3 regions of the Comamonas trifloxystrobinivorans genome follow, and region 1 is predicted to be linked to each of the others. Evidence: predicted binding sites of a transcription regulator. Region 1 holds the regulator's gene; each other region holds the start of a gene.
What was found. The regulator sigma-54, encoded in region 1, starts transcription at its own class of promoters, with help from an activator protein. The targets are predictions, from matches to a motif close to TGGCANGNAANCTGCTTT.
Positions count from the first base shown of each region.

Region 1 (4,955 bases):
CTGTTGGCTGTTGGCTGTTGGCTGTTGGCTGTTGGCTGTTGGCTGTTGGCTGTTGGCTGTTCAGGATGTTCCCCCCTTTCAGCCAGCGCCTGCGGACGCAGCAAACACCGGCGGTTTGGCTGCCGTAGAGCAGCCAAACTTCGTGAACTGACTTGCGGCAGCTGTTTGAATGGAGCGCTTTAGCGCGAAATGAGTTTTGCCGCACGCCGGTGTTTGTTGTGGCCGCAGGTTGCCCCGAAAGATTCGCTACGCGAAGCTTTCGGGGTCGATGGATGTAGGGCACGTTTCTTTGCCTTCTTTCTTGCCGTGCAGCAAGAAAGAAGGTCGCCTGCCGGGGCGAGTCCCGGCCAGCTGCAGCAAACAAAGCAGCAAAACGCCAGTTAGAAAACAGCCCGCCAAAAACAGCAAGCCGCGCTACAGCGATTTGCGCAAACTAGCCGGCGGAATCCGCATCGCCTCGCGGTATTTGGCCACCGTGCGGCGAGCACACTCAATGCCTTGCTCTTGCAGCAGATCGGCGATCTTCGCATCGGACAGCGGCTTCTTCGGGTTCTCTTCGTCGAGCAGCTGCTTGATCAGCGCCTTGACCGCCGTGCTCGATGCGCTGCCGCCGGTTTCCGTGCCCAGGCCCGAGCCAAAGAAGTACTTGAGCTCCACCGTGCCTTGCGGCGTGGCCATGTATTTGGCGGTGGTGACGCGGCTGATGGTCGATTCGTGCAGGCCCAGCTCGTCGGCAATTTCGCGCAGCACCATGGGACGCATGGCCAGCTCGCCGTGCACGAAGAAGTTGCGTTGTCGCTCCACAATCGCCTGCGATACACGCAAGATGGTGTCAAAGCGCTGCTGGATGTTTTTGATGAACCAGCGCGCCTCTTGCAAGCGCTGCTGCAGCGCGCCGTGGCCTTCGCTGCCTTTGTGGCCGCGCAAGGCGTTGGCGTAAACCTCTTGCACGCGCAGGCGCGGCATCACCTCGGGGTTGAGTTGCACGCTGAAACCCGGCACCGGCAAGCCCCGCTCATTGCTGGGGCGGACGATGATGTCGGGGATGATGGCGTTGCGGTCCACATTGGCGAAGGGGCGGCCCGGCCGGGGTTCCAGCCGCGCGATGATGCCCAGCGCCTGGCGCACCGAGGGCTCGTTGCAGCCGGTCAACTGCATCAGTTTGCGCACATCGCGCCGCGCCAGCAGGTCCAGTGATTCCTGACACACCAGCAAGGCGGTTTCCAGCGCCTGGGCGTCGCCTTCCGGGTCGGGCGAGCCCTCTTCATCCAGCAAGCGCTGCTGCGCCTTGATTTGCAGCGTCAGGCATTCGGCCAGGTTGCGCGCGCCCACGCCTACCGGCTCCAGGCTTTGCAGCAAGCGCAAAGCCACGGTGAGGTGGTGCAACAGGGTGTCAAAGGCCTCGGCATCAGAGGCATCGCCAAAGCCTTGGGCCAGCTCGGCGAGCGAGTCTTCCAGGTAGCCGTCGTCGTTCAGCGATTCGATCAGCAGGTAGAGCGCGGCGCGGTCTTCTTCGCACAAGCGCAGCGATAGCGCCTGGCGGTGCAGCACGTCTTGCAGGCTGACGTGCTCGGAGCTGCGGTCAGAAGCGGGTGTTTCTTCTTCGTCGTCGCCGTGGCTGCTGCGGGCGGGCAGGTCGCCGCCCCATTCTTCCCAGTCGGAGGCTGAGTCGCCCGTAGCGGCTTCGGCATCGGCGCCGGTTTCCTTGCCGGCGGCAAAATCCAGGCTTTCGCCAGCAGCGGTGTCGCCTTCAAAATCGTTTTCGTGGCTGGTTCGCTCTGCGCTGCCAACCGAGGCTTCGGCGGCGCTATCGGCAGTGCCAGCCGGTGCGTCAGTTGCTGGTGCAGCGGTTGCATCGGCTTCGGCACCGGGCTCGGCTGCAGCGTCTTCGGCATCGCGTTCGAGAAAAGGGTTTTCGTCGAGCATCTGCTCGACTTCCTGCTGCAGCTCCTGGGTGGACAGTTGCAGCAAGCGGATCGACTGCTGCAGCTGCGGCGTGAGCGTGAGGTTCTGCGAAACCCGCAGCGAGAGCGATGGCATCATGGCTGCGCCCTCCGGTCACTGATGTGGGTACACGCTTTATGCGAGGCCACAGCCTCCCCAAGCACAGCGCGCCCAGCGCTGCGCCAGCGGCTGGTTCGTGTCTCACATGCGGAAATGCTCACCCAGGTACACCCTCCTAACGTCGGCGTTTTCCACAATCTCTTGCGGCGTCCCCGCGGCCAGCACCTTGCCATCGCTGATGATGCAGGCGTGGTCGCAAATGCCCAGGGTTTCGCGCACGTTGTGGTCAGTTATCAGCACGCCAATGCCGCGTTCCTTGAGGAAGGCGACGATGCGCTGGATCTCGATCACCGCGATCGGGTCGATACCCGCAAACGGCTCGTCCAGCAAAATGAATCGGGGCTGCGTGGCCAGTGCACGGGCAATTTCTACCCGGCGGCGCTCGCCACCCGAGAGCGCCAGCGCTGGCGATTCACGCAGGTGGTCGACCCGCAGCTCTTGCAGCAACGCGGTCAGTTGGCGCTCTACTTCGCTGCTCGACAAAGCGCGGCCATTGGCGTCTTTTTGCAGCTCCAGCACAGCGCGCACATTGTCTTGCACGCTGAGCTTGCGAAAAATCGATGCCTCTTGCGGCAGGTACGACAGGCCCAGCTGCGAGCGCTTATGAATCGGCATGTTGGCGACCGATTGGCCGTCGATGCGGATGTCACCGCCGTCGCTGCGCACCAGGCCCACGATCATGTAGAACGAGGTGGTTTTGCCCGCGCCATTGGGGCCGAGCAGGCCCACCACTTCACCTTTGCGCACCGACAGCGAGACGTCCTTGACCACCTTGCGGCTGCCGTAGGATTTTTCGAGGTGCAGCACTTCGAGCTGGCTGCGGTGGTCGCTGCCAGCGGCGCGCGCGTTGACCGAGATGGTTGAAGATGCCTCGGCCACGATCACTGGGCTCCGCCGTTCAGCTGCGTGCTGGGACGCAGTTTTTCCTTGTCGTCCGCCGCAGCCTTGGGCTTGGCGGCTTCGGCCTTGTCGTCTGCCTTGGGCGTGAGGACTACGCGCACGCGGTCTTGCTTGGGCGCGCCAGGCTTGGTGGCCGCCGCCTGCGTGCTCTTCTGGCCGTTGACGGTGAAGGTGTCGCTCAGGTTGTTGTAGACGATGACCGAACCGCTGACCTGGTCGGTCAGCGTGGTTTCGCGGTAGCGGCGCAGCTCGCCACGGCGCTCGAAGTGCACCGTGTCGTCGCGGCCGTTGTAAGTGATGACTTCGCCTTCACCTTCGATGAATTCTGCCGGAGCGCCCGGTGCGGTGTCGCGCTTTTGCCGGAAGAAGGCCAGTTTGCCGCCATCGGCCGTCACCACCCCGTGCTGGAAGCCATCGCGGTCCTGGCTGACCGTGAGCTTGCCGCCGCGGATGATGATGGTGCCCTTGGTCACCACCACATTGCCGGTGAAGACACTGGTTTGCTTGAGCTCATCGTGCGTGCCGTTGTCCGCCTCGATGTTCATCGGCTTGGTGCGGTCGGCGCGCTCGGCATGCGCCAGCAGCGGCACAGCCAGTGCAGCAGCCAGCAACAGGGAGGAAAAAAGACTGGGTTTTTTCATAAGGCATGAATCTTGCTCTGACCCATTGTAACGAGGCTGGAACCACCGGCCGCCACAGGCATGAAAAAGCCCGCAGTTTGCGGGCTTGGTTGGTGCCTGGCAGCAGCGCTATCAGCCTTTGGCGGCGAGGAACTCCACCACTTGCAACACATTGGTCATCGAGCCGGCGCGCGTGCCGTCGGTGTAGTACTTGCCAGCCACGCCCATGGCGGGCACGCCTTCAACGCCGTACGATTCTTGCAGCTGGGTGGCCTTGCGCACCTGGTTGGTGACCGAGAAGGAGTTGTAGATGTCCTTGAACTTCTTGATGTCCACGCCGTTCTTTTCCATCCAGGCGAAGATCTCCTCGTCCTTGTTCAGGCGCTGGCGCTCCACGTGGATGGCGCGGAATACCTTGACATGCACATCAGGGATCAGGCCCATGGTTTCCAGCGTGTAGTAGATCTTTTGCTGGGGGATGAAGCTGTTGTTGAAGGCCACGGGCACGCGGCGGATCTGCAGGTTCTTCGGTGCCGACTTGGCCCAGGCTTCGAACTGCGGCTCGAACTGGTTGCAGTGCGGGCAGCTGTACCAGAAGAATTCGATCACATCGACCTTGCCGGCGGGCGCATCGGGGTTCACCGGCTTGCTCAGCTTGACGTATTCCTTGCCTTCGGTGAACTTGGCCTGGGCATGTGCGCCGGTGGCCAGGGGCAGGCTGATGGCAGTAGCGGCCACGGCCGAGACGGCGGTGGCGGAAAACTCACGACGTTTCATGTTCTTTTCTCTCCAGTAGCGGGATGCGGTGTAGGAGTGGGGGTGAGCCACAAAAGTTCAACGCTGGACGCGCACGATCTGGGCGTCGACGCCGGCGCCATCGAGCTTGCCCTTGAGGCCGTCGGCGTCGTCACGCTTGTTGAACGGGCCCACGCGCACACGGTAGACGGTACGGCCATTGACTTCGCGCTCGGTCACGCGGGCTTCCCAGCCCATCATGGCCAGCTTGGCGCGTTGCGCATCGCCGTCAGACTGGGTGCGGAAAGCGCCAGCCTGCACAAAGTACTGGAAGCCGTCGCTGCCATCGGCACCGCGCGACTTGGCCAGATCGCCCAGCGGATCAGCGCCCTGGCCCGCCTTGGGGTCGAGCTTGGCCACCTGGGTCTTGTCGGCAGACTTGTCGCCGGTTTTGTCTGCCGGCTTGTCGCCAGCGGTGGTTTTGCCGTTGTCGGGCAACACCACCTCAGGCTTGGGCGGCTTGGTGTCGGCAGGCGGCGTGGTGTTTTCGCTCACAGACTTGGGCGGATCGGGCACCACCACGCCTTGCGCAGCAGGCGCTGCAGGCGTGTTGGGGCGAGCGGCCGGGTTCTTGCC
Region 1 covers NZ_JBHZGV010000030.1:17-4,971, forward strand. The annotation lists partial or broken gene ACFIQF_RS23795 (hypothetical protein) at 1-283, opposite strand, end outside; gene ACFIQF_RS23800 (RNA polymerase factor sigma-54) at 415-2,043, opposite strand; gene lptB (LPS export ABC transporter ATP-binding protein) at 2,146-2,922, opposite strand; gene lptA (lipopolysaccharide transport periplasmic protein LptA) at 2,946-3,605, opposite strand; gene ACFIQF_RS23815 (thiol:disulfide interchange protein DsbA/DsbL) at 3,717-4,361, opposite strand; gene ACFIQF_RS23820 (SPOR domain-containing protein) at 4,419-4,955, opposite strand, start outside.

Region 2 (4,955 bases), on a different contig from region 1:
AGACTGGTATTTTCAGCCTTTTCAGCGCGCCACCGGCCGGCGCAACCCCAACCACACCAGGGCTGCTGCGGTCAGCCCCAGGGGCACGATGGAGCCCATGTTGAGCATCTCCCAGCCCTTGCTGGTGACTAGCGCGCCCGAGGCGAACGAGGTCACCGCCATGGTGGCGAAAACGCAGAAGTTGATGCAAGCCTGGGCGCGGTCTTTCTCTTCCGGGCGGTAGTTCTGCACAGCCAGCGAGGTGCTGCCGGTAAACAAAAAGTTCCAGCCCACGCCCAGCAGCGCCAGCGACAAGGTGAAGTGCATCACCGTCTGGCCCGAGAGCGCAATGGCCACGCACAGGGCGTTGAGCAACACGCCCACAAACATGACCTGCAGCACGCCAAAGCGCTTGATCAAATGGCCCGTCACAAAGCCCGGCGCAAACATGCCCACCACGTGCCACTGCAAAACGCCGGCAGCGGCGCTGAAATCGAAGCCGCACACATCCATGGCCAGTGGCGTGGCCGCCATCAGCAAGTTCATGATGCCGTAGCTGCTGGCCGCGCAGAAAGTGGCTACGGCAAAGCCGGGTTGCTTGAGCAGCTCGCCCACCGAGCGCTGCGGCAAGCTGGCGCCGCCCGCACTGGCTGCTTGCGGTGCAAAGCGCACCAGCCGCATCAGCGCCATCGACAACAGCGCCACCACCATCAGCGCCAGATACGCGCCCAGAAACGGTGTGGCAAACATGGTGCGCGTGGCACTGGCCAGGCCCGGGCCCAGCACGGCGCCGATCAGGCCGCCGGCCAGTACCAGCGAAATGGCCTTTTCGCGCTGCGGCGCTGGCACCAGTTCGGCGGCAGCAAAACGGTAGAGCTGGCCGTTGGCGCTGTAGTAGCCAGCCACCAGGGTGGACAGGCAGAGCAGCGCAAACTGCTGCCAGTACGCGGCTGCCGCGCACATGGCTGCCGACACCAGCGCCACCAGCAAGCCCAGCTGGAACGAGCCTTGCCGCCCCAGACGCCGCTGGCTGCGCGCTACCAGCGGGGTGGAGAGCGCGCCGCCCACCACATAACCCATCACCGGCAAGGTGGCCATCCACGGCGCAGGCGCCAGGTGCAGGCCCACCAGGCCGTTGATGGCAATGAACACCACGTTATTGGTCAGAAACAGGCCTTGGCACAGCGCCAGCCAGGCGATAGAAGGATTCATGCGGCCGATTGTGACAGCAGCCGCTCGCTGCGCCCTGGCCCGCGCGAGAGCAGATGCGCAAGCAGCCTTATGCTTTTTGCTATCGATACTGGAGCGCAAAAGCTACAGCGCAACCGCATTCAAACAGGCCAGTGCGTTCAATCCGACAGATTCCACTGCGCTCGTGCCACGCCCGCCGCTTGGCAAGGCGCTGTCCCTCGCACGACATGGCGCAGCCGCTTGCTACAGCCCGCTAGCGCAGCCCGCCCACATAGCGCCGGGCCGATTGCACCAGGCTCACCGGGCGCGGCGCGGGCTCGGTCACCACTGCCGCAGCCGGGCTGGCGGCTTTGAGCCCGGCGCCAAAGCGCTCGGCCAGGCGCGCCAGCTCAGCGTCGTCGTTCTCTTTGGCGTGCTGCAATGCGTAATCCACCATGGCCTGGGCGTAGCCGGTGTCGCTGGCCATCCATTCGGTATCGGTCACGCGGCCGGTCTTGCGCCGCAGCGCCACATGCAAATGCGCGGCCAGGGCCAAACGCTCACTGTCGTACATACAAGCTCCTCGGTGGCAGAACCTGATGAACGCTGCGGCAGCCGGGCACGCAGCGCCGGGGAAGGGGCGGCAGGCTCAGTTCTGCCGCTCCAGATGAAAGCTGACATCGAGCCCGTCGACCTCCTGCTGGGCATCGACCCGCAGCGGCAGCAGCAGGCGGATCAGCGCCAGCAGCAGCGCCGTCATCGCGCCGCTGTACACCATGACAGCCACTACCGCGATCAGCTGGTTGATCACCGTGGTGTCTTGCCCGCTGATGCTGCGCTCGGCGAACAAGGCCGTCAGCACCGAACCGACAATGCCGCCCACGCCGTGCACACCAAAGACGTCGAGCGAATCGTCCACACCCAACTGGCGTTTGAGCCAGGTAGCGCCCCAAAAGCAAGCCACACCAGCGATCAGGCCAATCGCCACGGCGCCGCTCACCTGCACAAAACCGGCGGCCGGCGTAATGGCCACCAGGCCACCAATCACGCCCGACAACACACCCAGCAACGTAGGCGCGCCGCGCACCAGCCATTCCACGAACATCCATGACAAGCCTGCCGCCGCAGCGGCCACCATGGTCACCAGCATGGCGAGCGCGGCGCGGCCGTCGGCCGCCAAGGCCGAGCCGGCGTTGAAGCCAAACCAGCCAATCAGCAGCAAGGCGGTGCCAATGGCCGTCCAGCCCAGGCTGTGCGGCTCAAAAGCCTGGCGGCCATAACCTTGGCGCCGCCCCAGCATGGCCGCGCACACCAAGGCAGCCACGCCAGCGTTGACGTGCACCACCGCGCCACCGGCAAAGTCCAGCGCGCCCAGCTTGTTGAGCCAGCCATCGGCCTCCCACACCCAGTGCGCGACCGGTGCGTACACCAGCACGCTCCACAGGGCCGCAAACAGCAGCAGCGCGGCAAAGCGCATGCGCTCCACCACCGCGCCCACAATCAAACAAGTGGTGATCACTGCAAACGCCATCTGGAACAGCGCATACACCGCCTCGGGCACATGCGGCGCCAAGTGGCTCACCGAAACGGTGCCCGCTGCACCATCCAGACGCATGGCCGCAAAACCGGCGCGCGCCAGGCCGCCCAGCCAGCTGGAGCCCTGGCTGAAGGCCAGCGAATAGCCCAAGGCAAACCAGGTGAGCGTCACCACGCAAGCCACGGCAAACACCGACGCAAGCGTGTTGACCACGTTCTTGCGGCGCACCAGCCCGGCATAGAACAAGGCCACGCCGGGCAGCGTCATCAACAACACCAGAACCGTAGACACCAGCAGCCATGCTGTATCCGCCTTGTCGATGGCCGACATCTGCACCATTTGCATGCAATCCCCTTGCTTCGCCGTTGTAGAACTTGTTTTGTTTCAAAACGTAGCAGGTTCTGTGCCAGTGCCACAGGCTGCGCAAAGCCGCACCGGGCAACGGGCCTGCAGCGGCATTGCAAGCGCTTTGTGCGACCAATCGCTATGCTCAGAGACTGGCAGCCGCTTTCCGCACATGGGCCAAGCGCGCTGCCCGCCTTTTTTGCCTGCCAGATTTCTCATGACGACTTCCCCCCGCCCCACCGCCCTGTCCACCTCCACCCTGGTGCTCATGGCCGTGGCTTGCGGCCTGTGCGCCGGGGCCAACTACTTCAACCAGCCGCTGCTGCATTCGATGGCGCAGCATTTGCGCATCAGCGATGCCCAGGCGGCCAGCACCGTCACCATGGCCCAGGTGTCGTACGGGCTGGGACTGCTGCTGTTGGTGCCGCTGGGCGACATGCTGGAGCGCCGCCGCCTGGTTGTTGTCCTGATGCTGCTGGCCGCCTGCGGCATGTTGCTGTCGGGCCTGAGCGGCACGGCCAACAGCTTTGGCTTGCTGGCCGCAGGCACCTTGATGGCCGGCGTGTTCTCGGTCGCCGCCCAGGTGCTGGTGCCGATGGCCGCCACTTTTGCCGCGCCCGGCACCAGTGGGCGTGCTGTCGGTTTGGTGATGAGCGGCTTGCTGGTCGGCATTCTGGCTTCGCGCAGCGTGGCCGGCATTCTGTCGGGTCTGGGCGGCTGGAGCACGGTGTACTGGGTGGGTGCGATCTGCACGGCGCTGATGGCCTTGCTGCTGGCCCGCGCCCTGCCCAAAGCGCCGCCCGCAGCGCACGTGGGCTATGGCGAGATCATGCAATCGCTCGCCCAGCTGCTGCGCCAGTACCCACGCCTGCGCAGCCGCGCCCTGATTGGCGGCACCGGCTTTGCCACGGTAAGCGTGCTGTTCTCCAGCATGGCGCTGCTGTTGGCCGGGCCGGGTTTTGGCTATTCGGATGTGGTGATCGGCCTGATCGGCATCGCCGGCATTGCCGGTGCGCTGATGGCCAATGTCGCCGGGCGCCTGGCCGACAAAGGGCTGGAGCAGTCCACAACCCTGGCCGGTGCCGCGCTCATGCTGCTGGGCTGGCTTTGCCTGTGGCTGGGCGGCAGCAACATCTGGTGGTTTGTGCTGGGCCTGCTGGTGGTGGATGCCGCACTGCAAGCGCTGCACATCAGCAACCAGAACGTGGTCTACGCGCTGGCACCGCAGGCGCGTTCGCGCATCAACGCGGTGTACATGACCACGTATTTTCTGGGCGCTGCCATTGGCTCGGCGCTCGGCTCCTGGGCCTGGCTGCACCATGGCTGGGGCGGCACCAGCCTGACGGGCGCCGCGCTCGGCCTGCTCTGCCTGGCCGTGGTGCTGTGGGACCGCAAGTTGCTGGCCGCGCAAGGCCAGGCGCGCAGCGCCTAGGCGCCACGCGGCATCAGAAAACCTTGCCAGGGTTCATCAGGTTCAGCGGGTCCAGCGCGGCCTTGATGGCGCGCATCGCTGCCAACTCTTGCGGCGTGCGGCTGAAAGGCAGGTACGGCTTTTTGTGCAGGCCGATGCCGTGCTCGGCCGAGACGCTGCCATGGAACTGCTGCACCAGGCCGTAGAGCACGGCTTCGAGCTGCTCGTCTTCTCCGTTGATGGTTTTGCTGTCGGTGGTGACGTGCAAGTTGCCGTCGCCCACATGGCCGAAAAACAGGCTGTGGTGGCCGGGCCAGCGCGCATCAAAAGCAGCGCGGCAAGCAGCGGCAAAGCGGCCAATGTCGACTTGCGGCAGGCTCACATCAAAGTTCACCGGCGGGTGCATGTGGGCCGTCATCTCGGCCGGGGCTTCGCGCAGCTTCCACAGGCTCTTGGCCTGTTCGCTCGATTGGGCGATCACCGCATCCACCACCTCGCCCACTTCCATGGCCT
Region 2 covers NZ_JBHZGV010000004.1:50,321-55,275, forward strand. The annotation lists gene ACFIQF_RS05085 (MFS transporter) at 22-1,191, opposite strand; gene ACFIQF_RS05090 (hypothetical protein) at 1,424-1,723, opposite strand; gene ACFIQF_RS05095 (ammonium transporter) at 1,799-3,031, opposite strand; gene ACFIQF_RS05100 (MFS transporter) at 3,249-4,463, shown strand; gene ACFIQF_RS05105 (FAD-binding oxidoreductase) at 4,477-4,955, opposite strand, start outside.
Region 2: ACFIQF_RS05095 (ammonium transporter) is a predicted target of sigma-54. The motif match lies at 3,078-3,095, and genes of this name have one in related genera.

Region 3 (4,955 bases), on a different contig from region 1:
AACAACCAGTACAAATTGTAGGGAGAAACGGTGAATGCTGCATTGCAACAAAGTGTGCGGAGTGCTTTGCAGGGTATTTCTATCTTTTTGATAAACAACAGAAAAGAGTGCTTGTTGCGCCTGCTTTGGCGGGTGCGGCTGTGGCCAAAAAGCCTGCTGTGTCAGGGATTGTTTGCAATTGCTTGCTCTTGCGCCAGGGCTTGCAGCTCTTCATCACTGAAAACGCGCGAGCGCGTATGGAAGGCCTTGCCCTCCGGCCCTTCGAGCGAGAAGGTGCCGCCGCCGTGGGTATCGATCACGTCGATGATGAGCTGGGTATGGCGCCAGTACTCGTACTGCGCTTTGCCAATGTAGAACGGGCAGCCGCCGATATCGCCGAGATAGACGTCGCCCTGGCCGATGGTCAGCTCGCCGAGCAAGTAGCAGTTGGCTGCGCTGTTGTCGCAGCAACCGCCCGACTGGTGGAACATCAGCCCAGGGCCGTATTTGCTTTTGAGCAGCTCGATCAGCTCCAGCGCTGCGGGGGTGGCAATGACTTTGTCGACCATGGCATGCTCCTGCTCTCAAAGGAAAAGCGGCTGAGCGTCAGCCGCTGGTGGCGCATCAAGCTGGTGATGCGCCGGTGTGTCAGGCCTGGCATCAGGCAACTGCATGGTAGCGTGCAGCTGCCTTATTGCCCAGGCCTGCCGGGCGCTGCGATCAGAAGAAGCCCAGCTTGTTCTCCGAGTAGCTCACCAGCAGGTTCTTGGTTTGCTGGTAGTGGTCGAGCATCATCTTGTGGTTCTCACGGCCGATGCCCGATTCCTTGTAGCCGCCAAAGGCCGCGTGGGCTGGGTAGTGGTGGTAGCAGTTGGTCCACACGCGGCCTGCCTTGATGGCGCGGCCCATGCGGTAGGCGACGTTGCCGTTGCGGCTCCACACGCCGGCGCCCAGGCCGTAGAGCGTGTCGTTGGCCAGCTCCAGCGCTTCTTCCTCGGTTTTGAAGGTGGTCACAGCCAGGACCGGGCCGAAGATTTCTTCCTGGAAGATTCGCATTTTGTTGTGGCCCTTGAACACGGTGGGCTGCACGTAGTAGCCGCCATCCAGATCTCCGCCGAGCTTGGCTTGCGCGCCGCCAATCAGCACTTCGGCGCCTTCTTGCTTGCCCAGATCGAGGTAGCTGGTGATCTTGACCAACTGCTCCTTGCTGGCCTGCGCGCCCATCATCGAGTCGGTGTCCAGCGGGTTGCCGTGCTTGATGGCGGCAATGCGCTTGAGCACTTTTTCCATGAACTTTTCGTAGATCGATTCATGGATCAGTGCGCGGCTCGGGCAGGTGCAGACCTCGCCCTGGTTGAAGGCGAACAGCACCAGGCCTTCGATGGCCTTGTCCAGGTAGGCGTCGTCCTTGTCCATCACATCGGCAAAGAAGATGTTGGGCGACTTGCCGCCCAGCTCCAGCGTGGCGGGAATCAGGTTGTTGGCCGCAGCCTGGGCGATGACGCGGCCGGTGCTGGTAGAGCCGGTGAAGGCGATCTTCTGGATGCGCTTGCTGCTGGCCAGCGGCATGCCGGCTTCGCGGCCAAAACCGTTGACGACGTTGAGCACGCCCGCCGGCAGCAGGTCTTCGATCAGTTCCACCAGGATCAGCAGGCTGATGGGTGTGGATTCGGCGGGTTTGAGCACCACGGCGTTGCCGGCAGCGATGGCGGGCGCCAGCTTCCAGGCGGCCATCAGAATGGGGAAGTTCCAGGGAATGATCTGGCCGACCACGCCAAGCGGCTCATGGTAGTGGTAGGCCACGGTGGTGTGGTCGATTTCGCTGATACCGCCTTCTTGCGTGCGCAGTGCGCTGGCAAAGTAGCGGAAGTGGTCGGCCGACAACGGAATATCGGCGTTCAGCGTTTCGCGGATGGCTTTGCCGTTGTCCACGGTTTCCGCGTAGGCCAGCAGCTCGGTGTTGGCGTCGATGCGGTCGGCAATCTGCAGCAGCACATTGGCGCGCTCGGTAGCCGATTTTTTGCCCCAGGCATCGGCCGCGGCGTGGGCGGCATCCAGCGCCAGTTCAATGTCTTCGGCGGTAGAGCGGGCGGCTTGCGTGTAGACCTTGCCGTTGATGGGCGAGATCACGTCAAAGTACTGGCCCTTGACCGGGGCGGTCCACTTGCCGCCAATGTAGTTGTTGTATTGCTTCTTGTAGCTGATCTTGGCGCCGGATTGGCCGGGGAAAGCGTATTGCATGGCTGTGTCTCCTGTCGATGGAATGGTGAATGTGGCCTGATTCGCGCTTGCTCTTGCTGGCAAAGTGCGGCGAGTCACAGTTCACCTATCAAGATGCGTGCCAGCAAATTTTCAGGCTTAACTGCTTGATTTGTATGACAGGTGCTCTGGCCTGCGGACGACGGTGGAACAAGTGCTGACACTGTCACTGTTCCAATCTGGAACACTTGGACAGCTATGTGGACATGGCCTCTTGGCAGGCCGTTGGCTTTTTCTATACTGGTACCCACATGTTCGGACCAGAGCCTGCGCAGACGGGCCCAACCAGGAGACAGGCATGGACCCTCAGATCACCTCGCAGGTGCTGCGCCAGGCGCGTGTGCATTTGCTGGCGCATGGCGAGTGCCCGCCGGGCGCCGTACAAGAGCGCATTGCCAGCTCATGGCAACGTAGCCTGCGGGCGGGCGTGCAACCGGTGGGCCGGGCGCAGGCGCAAGACCCGCTCACCAGCAGCGAGATGCGGCAGGTGCTCTCGCGCAGCGAAGACCTGCTGGCCATTGCCCGGCCGGTGATGGACTATGTGTTCGAGCAGATCCAGGACAGCCACAGCATGGTCGTTCTGGCCAACCCGCAATCGACCCTGCTTCACACGCTGGGCGATGCGCCGTTTTTGAGCAAGGCTGAGCGCGTAGCTTTGCGCAGCGGGGCGATCTGGACCGAAGAGGCGCGTGGCACCAACGCCATTGGCACAGCTTTGGTAGAGGCCAAGCCGCTGCGCGTGGAAGGTGCGGAACACTTTTTGGAGGCCAATGGCTTTTTGACTTGCGCGGCATCGCCCATCTTCAGTGCGCAAGGTCAGTTGCTGGGCGTGCTCGATATCTCTGGCGACCAACGCCAATCACAGCCGCACACCTTGGGGCTGGCGACCACGGCAGCGCGCATGATCGAAAATCGCTGGATGCTCTCGCGCCACCAGCGCGACTGGCGTCTGCACTTTCACACGCAAGCCGAAGGTGTGGGCACAGCGGCCGAAGGTATTCTGGCGCTGGCGCCCGATGGCACGCTGCTGGGCGGCAACCGAGCCGCGATGCAGGCGCTGAAAATCGCAGCGGCTGATTGGGGCAGCTTGCAGTGGCAAGACATCAGTCCCATGCCGCTGAACCAGTGGCTGGCGCAGGGGCGCTTTCCTGGAGACGCGGTGCAGGCGCTGCCCTTGCACAGCGGCCGGGCCGTGTTTGCGCGCTTGGTGCTCACCGACAAAGAGCTGCAGGCGCGCAGCCTGAGAGCGCCATCCACAGCGGTCCATCCGGCTTCAGTACCAAGCGTGGGACGTGTGGATGCTTTGGCGCAATTGGATACGGGTGACGAGCGCTGGCGCACTGCCGCCGAGCGTGCACGGCGCGTGCTGGACAAAGGCATTGCCTTGCTGGTGCAGGGCGAATCGGGCGTCGGCAAAGAGCTGTTTGCCCGCGCCTTGCACGAGAGCAGCGAGCGCCGCGCACGGGCCTTTGTGGCCATCAACTGTGCGGCGATTCCCGAGCACCTGATCGAGGCCGAACTGTTTGGCTATGAATCGGGCGCTTTCACCGGCGCGCGGCGCGAAGGCCAGATCGGCCGCCTGCGCGAAGCCCAAGGCGGCACGCTGCTGCTGGACGAGATTGGTGACATGCCGTTGGCGTTGCAAACCCGCTTGCTGCGCGTGCTGCAAGAGCGCTCAATCACGCCGTTGGGCGGCGGTAAGGCGCAGCCGCTGGATTTCCAGCTTATCTGCGCCACCCACCACAACCTGCGCGAGGCGGTAGCGCAAGGGCGTTTCCGCTCTGATCTGTTCTACCGCATTAACGGGCTGGCCGTGCAACTGCCGGCGCTGCGCGAACGCAGCGACCGTGAGGCGATTACCCACAAGCTGCTGGCGCAGTTCAACCCAGGCGCGGCGGTGCGCCTGCACACCGATTTGGCCGTGGCCATGGCGCATTACCCCTGGCCGGGCAATTTGCGCGAATACGCCAATGCGCTTCAAACCGCATCGGCTCTGTTGCAAGCGGGCGAAGACACGATCGGCTGGGCGCACCTGTCCGACGATTTGGCGCAAGAGTTGCTGCGCTACCGCGAAGGCGCGCCTCAAGCAGTGACGTATGCCGAGCCTGAGGCAGCGGCCAGCTTGCCTGCTACCAATTTGAAGAGCCTCTCGCACACCGCCATTGCGCAAAGCTTGCAGCAATGCCGCGGCAATGTCTCGCAAGCGGCCAAGCAATTGGGCATCAGCCGCCAAACCTTGTACCGGCGTTTGAAAGAGGCGCAGGCCACTCAGTCGCTGTAAACATGCGTGGGCCGCAGCCTGTCGCCCAGATGGGGCGCCAGCCAGCGGGCATACGCCTCGATGGTGGCCAGAGGCAGGCCCTTGCCCAGCTCCAGCCGCTGCGGCTTGCCACGGGCATTGAGCACATCAACCAGCAGCATATTGCTGGAGCCGGAGTGGACCGGCAACACAGACTGAATGGCGCTGAAAGGCCTGCTGCAGGTTTGCGGCGAAAACCAGGCGCGACGCTCCACGGTCTCCAGCATCTGTGTATCGCTGTCAAAGCAAAAGGCCTCGACATCGCGGAAAAGCAGCATCCATGGCAACAGCGTGGAAGACAAGCCCACCGACAGCAGTGCGCCACCCAGCCACAGTTCCGGATCCAGCCAGCCCGCGGCAATTGCCAACCAGTCTTCTCCTCGCAGCAATACCGCCACTGACACCAAGGCAAACGCAA
Region 3 covers NZ_JBHZGV010000006.1:281,518-286,472, forward strand. The annotation lists gene ACFIQF_RS09155 (DUF779 domain-containing protein) at 162-548, opposite strand; gene exaC (acetaldehyde dehydrogenase ExaC) at 700-2,220, opposite strand; gene ACFIQF_RS09165 (sigma-54-dependent Fis family transcriptional regulator) at 2,537-4,519, shown strand; gene ACFIQF_RS09170 (hypothetical protein) at 4,507-4,955, opposite strand, start outside.
Region 3: exaC (acetaldehyde dehydrogenase ExaC) is a predicted target of sigma-54. The motif match lies at 2,306-2,323, and genes of this name have one in related genera.